Regions from separate parts of the Variovorax sp. YR634 genome, predicted to be linked through region 1. Evidence: predicted binding sites of a transcription regulator. Region 1 holds the regulator's gene; the other holds the start of a gene.

Evidence for each region. Region 1 encodes sigma-54, which starts transcription at its own class of promoters, with help from an activator protein. Its sites were predicted from a motif close to TGGCANGNAANCTGCTTT; they were not measured.
Region 2: a site for sigma-54 is predicted at 918-935, ahead of BLV60_RS13580 (pilin). Genes of this name have one in related genera too.

The regions. Positions count from the first base shown of each region.
Region 1 covers NZ_FNOL01000004.1:357,953-360,138, reverse strand. The annotation lists gene BLV60_RS10625 (phospholipase D family protein) at 1-159, opposite strand, end outside; gene rpoN (RNA polymerase factor sigma-54) at 170-1,771, opposite strand; gene lptB (LPS export ABC transporter ATP-binding protein) at 1,789-2,186, opposite strand, start outside.
Region 2 covers NZ_FNOL01000006.1:174,322-176,507, forward strand. The annotation lists gene BLV60_RS13575 (3',5'-cyclic-nucleotide phosphodiesterase) at 1-787, shown strand, start outside; gene BLV60_RS13580 (pilin) at 996-1,496, shown strand; one part of gene BLV60_RS13585 (IS3 family transposase) at 1,600-1,959, shown strand; one part of gene BLV60_RS13585 (IS3 family transposase) at 1,962-2,186, shown strand, end outside.

The DNA.
Region 1 (2,186 bases):
GATCTTGCCGAGCGCGGTGTCGGCTGACACGGCCATGGCCTTGGTGGGCGGGCGCGGCGCCTCGTCGGGCAATGTGGCGCAGCCTGCGAACAGCAAGACCGCCGCCATGACGAAAACCCAATGCCCACAACGCGAAAGCGACAGCAGGCGACGAGTCATCGGTGGCTTTCTACAGGGCCTTGCGAAGGTTGGCGGGCGCGATGCGCAGCGCCTCGCGGTACTTGGCCACGGTGCGGCGCGCGCACTCGATGCCCTGCTCTTTCAGCATCTCGGAGATCTGGCTGTCCGACAGCGGCTTCTTGATGCTCTCGGAGCTGACGAACTGCTTGATCAGCGCGCGCACCGCGGTGCTCGACGCATTGCCGCCGGTTTCGGTGCCCAGCGCCGAGCCGAAGAAGTACTTGAGCTCGACCGTGCCGAAGGGCGTGGCCATGTACTTGGCGGTGGTCACGCGCGAGATGGTCGATTCGTGCAGGCCCAGCTCGTCGGCGATCTCGCGCAGCACCAGCGGACGCATCGCGAGTTCGCCGTGCACGAAGTAGCTCTTCTGCCGCTCGACGATGGCGTTGCTCACGCGCAGGATGGTGTCGAAGCGCTGCTGGATGTTCTTGATGAACCAGCGCGCCTCCTGCAGCCGCTGCGACAGCGCCTGGCTGCCTTCGCCCTTGTGCGACTTGAGCGCGCCGGCATAGATGTCGTGCACGCGCAGGCGCGGCATCACCTCGGGGTTCAGCATGACGCGGAACTTCACGTTGGTGCCGCGGCCCGTCTTGGTGACGATCACGTCGGGAATGACGATGTTGCGCTCGACGTCTACAAAGCGCCGGCCCGGCTTGGGCTCGAGCCGCGCGATGATCTGCAGCGCCGAGCGCACCAGCTCCTCGTTGCTGCGGGTGAGCGTGGCCAGGCGCTTGAAGTCGCGGCGCGCGAGCAGCTCCATCGGCTGCTTGCAGATGGCGATGGCGATCTTGCGAACCAGCTCTTCCTCGTCGGTCTCGTCCTCGCGGGCCAGGGCGCGCAGCTGGATGCCCAGGCATTCGCCGAGGTCGCGCGCGCCGACGCCGGCCGGCTCCAGGCTCTGCAGCAGGCCGAGCGCCACCTGAAAGTGATGCACGAGGTCGTCGAACTGGTCGTTGTCGTCGCCGGCCAGGCCCGAGGCCAGTGCGGGCAGCGAGTCTTCCAGGTAGCCGTCGTCGTTGAGCGATTCGATGAGAAAGCGCAGCGCGGCGCTGTCGTTCTCGTTCAGGCGCAGGCTCAGGGCCTGGCGGTGCAGGAAGGACTGCAGCGACTCCTGGCTGCGCGCGAGTTCGGTGGCGTCGGCACGTTCGTCGTCGCCCAGGTTGTTCTGGCGCGCGGGCGCATCGCTGCCCCATTCGCTGTCGTCGGGCGCCATGTCGACGGTGCCGTCGCCTTCCCAGTCGGGCTCGCGCTCGGTGATTTCGGCAGCGGGGCCGTCGGTGTCGGCCGTGGTGGTTGTGCTGGTTTCGGTGGAAGCAGTGGACGCGCTGGCGGCGGGCGAAGCGAAGTCGCTTTCGCCGTCGCCGCTATCGCCGCCGTCGTCGCGCGGCACCGGCGCATCGGCCGTGTCGAGCCCGAATTCCTCACGCGCCGCTTCTTCCGCGGTGCGCTCGAGGAACGGGTTCTCGTCGAGCATCTGCTCCACCTCCTGGCTCAGTTCGAGCGTGGAGAGTTGAAGCAGCCTGATCGACTGCTGCAGCTGTGGCGTCAACGCCAGATGCTGCGAGACGCGAAGGGATAGCCCTTGCTTCATGGGAACCGCTCCCGCCCTTACATGCGGAAGTGTTCGCCCAAGTACACCCTGCGTACTTCGGCGTTGTCGACGATCTCCGAGGGTGTGCCTTGTGCCAGCACATGCCCGTCGCTGATGATGAAAGCGTGATCGCAGATGCCCAGCGTTTCACGCACGTTGTGGTCGGTGATGAGCACGCCGATGCCGCGCTCCTTCAGGAAACTGATGATCCGCTGGATCTCGATCACCGCGATCGGGTCGATGCCGGCGAAGGGCTCGTCCAGCAGGATGAAGCGCGGCTGCGTAGCCAGCGCACGCGCAATTTCGACGCGGCGGCGCTCGCCGCCCGACAGCGCGAGCGCGGGCGAATCGCGCAGGTGGTCGACGCGCAGGTCGGCCAGCAGCTCGGCCAGGCGCTCGTCCATGTGCTGCTTCG
Region 2 (2,186 bases), on a different contig from region 1:
GGGTTGCTCAGGCGCCATCGCCAAAGACTGCCGCACCACCTCTTTCCTGGTCGACACGGACCTGCTCGTCGATGCGGGCACGGGCGTCGGAGATCTCACGCTCGAAGAAATGGTCTGCATCGACGATGTCGTGCTCACCCACAGTCATCTCGACCACATCGCAGCGCTCCCCTTGATGCTCGACGCCGTCGGCAGCCGCCGCAAGCGGCCGCTGCGCGTGCATGCGCTGAGGGCCACCATCGATGCGCTGCGGGCGCATGTGTTCAACAACGTCATCTGGCCGGATTTCGAGAGTATTCCCAGCATCGAGGCGCCGTTCGTGAGCTTTCACGTCATTGCCGTCGGGCAAATGCTGCCGCTGGGTAGCCGTGAGCCCAAGCTGGTCGAGGTGCTGCCTGCGGTTCATACCGTGCCGGCGTGCGGCTTTGCCGTGCGGCGGGCCGAAGGCGGTGCCCACTGGGTGTTCAGCGGGGATACCGAGCGCAACGCGCCCTTCTGGGAACGTGTGAATGCGCTCGACGTCGCGATGCTGGTGATCGAAACAGCCTTCAGCAGCCGCGAGCAGGCGCTGGCCGAGCGCAGCCTGCATCTGTCGCCCGCTGTGCTGGCCGACGAGCTGGCGCACATCGGGCCGGGGAAGCAGTACCCGATCTACATCACCCACACCAAGCCCACCGAAACCGACGAGATCATGAGCCAGATCGAGGCGCTGATGGATGAGCAGGTGGCGGGGCTGGCGCAGCGGGATATTCGCTGGCTGAAGGCGGATGGGATCCTGATTTGCTGATGGCGAGTGATGCGTTGGCATGACAAATTTGTCACCAAGCGTGGCATCTTGAAGCAACTTGTGTCACATGTCGTAACGACAATGTGATCAAAGTTGACGTGTTCGGTCAGCAGGAAGCTCTGGGGATGGGTGGCACAGATGCTGCGGAAGGTACCTCGCTCCGGGCAGGTTCCCGGGCGTAACAACCAACCAACCTGGAGTTTCTTAAATGAACGTTCGTACCGTTGCTCGCCGCGCTCAGGCCGGCTTTACCCTTATCGAATTGATGATCGTTGTGGCGATCATTGGTATCTTGGCTGCGATTGCGCTTCCCCAGTACCAAACGTATATCGCCAAGTCGCAAGTTTCCCGCGCGATGGGCGAAGCAGGTGCACTTAAGACCGCCGTGGAAGACTGCGCGAACAACGGTCGCCTCACGGTCGGCGCCGCCGCCGGGAACTGTGACCCGCAAGCCACGGCTTCCAGCATTCTGGCTGGTGACGCGCAAGCTGGTGCAACTGCAGCAGTCGCAGGCACGAACGGTTACCCCCAAGTGAGCAACATTGCCGCTGACGGCACTGCTACCATCACGGCGACTTTCGGTAGCAAGGCCTCGACGGCTCTGACCGCAACGCCCGCCACTCTGACGTGGTCGCGTACTACGGGCGGCACCTGGACCTGCGCAACGACCGCCGATCAAAAGTATCGCCCGGCTGGTTGCGGCGGCTAATTGAATTAGCAACGAAAGAAGGCCGCCCTTGGGCGGCTTTTTTGTTTTTCTTGACCCGTCCTGACCTGGGTTGACACCTTTTCCCTGAAGAAAAGGCAAGTCAATGGAATCAAGCGTCAAACGCACGCAGCGGGACTACACGCTGGCTTTTAAGCTGTCGGTGGTCGACCAAGTGGAAAAAGGCGAACTCACGTACAAACAGGCCCAGGAGCGTTACGGCATCCAGGGCCGCTCGACCGTGCTGGTGTGGCTGCGCAAGCATGGTCGCCAGAACTGGAGTTCGGCATCATCTGGGCTTGCCATGCCAGTACCGATCAAGAAGCCCTCATCTGCACCTGCCGCACCGCTGACTCCCGAACAGAAGATCAAGGCCCTCGAGGTCCAGCTTCGCGAAGCCAACGAGAAGGCCCAACTGTTCGAGGCGGTGATCGATGTCCTGAAGAAGGACTACGGGGTGCGCATCGTAAAAAAGCCTTCGGGCAAGTCCTCTCGCAAAAGCTCCTGCCGGGGCTGAGCGTGGCGAGGGCTTGCCGCCATTGGGGCGTTAGCCGCCAAGCCTACTACCAGCAGTTGCAGCATCAGCAGCAACGCCGTGCCCGTGACGACACCGTGATCGAGCTCGTTCGCGGTGTGCGCCTGCGCCAGCCCCGGGTGGGCGCGCGCAAGCTGCACCATCTTCTCAAGCAGCCG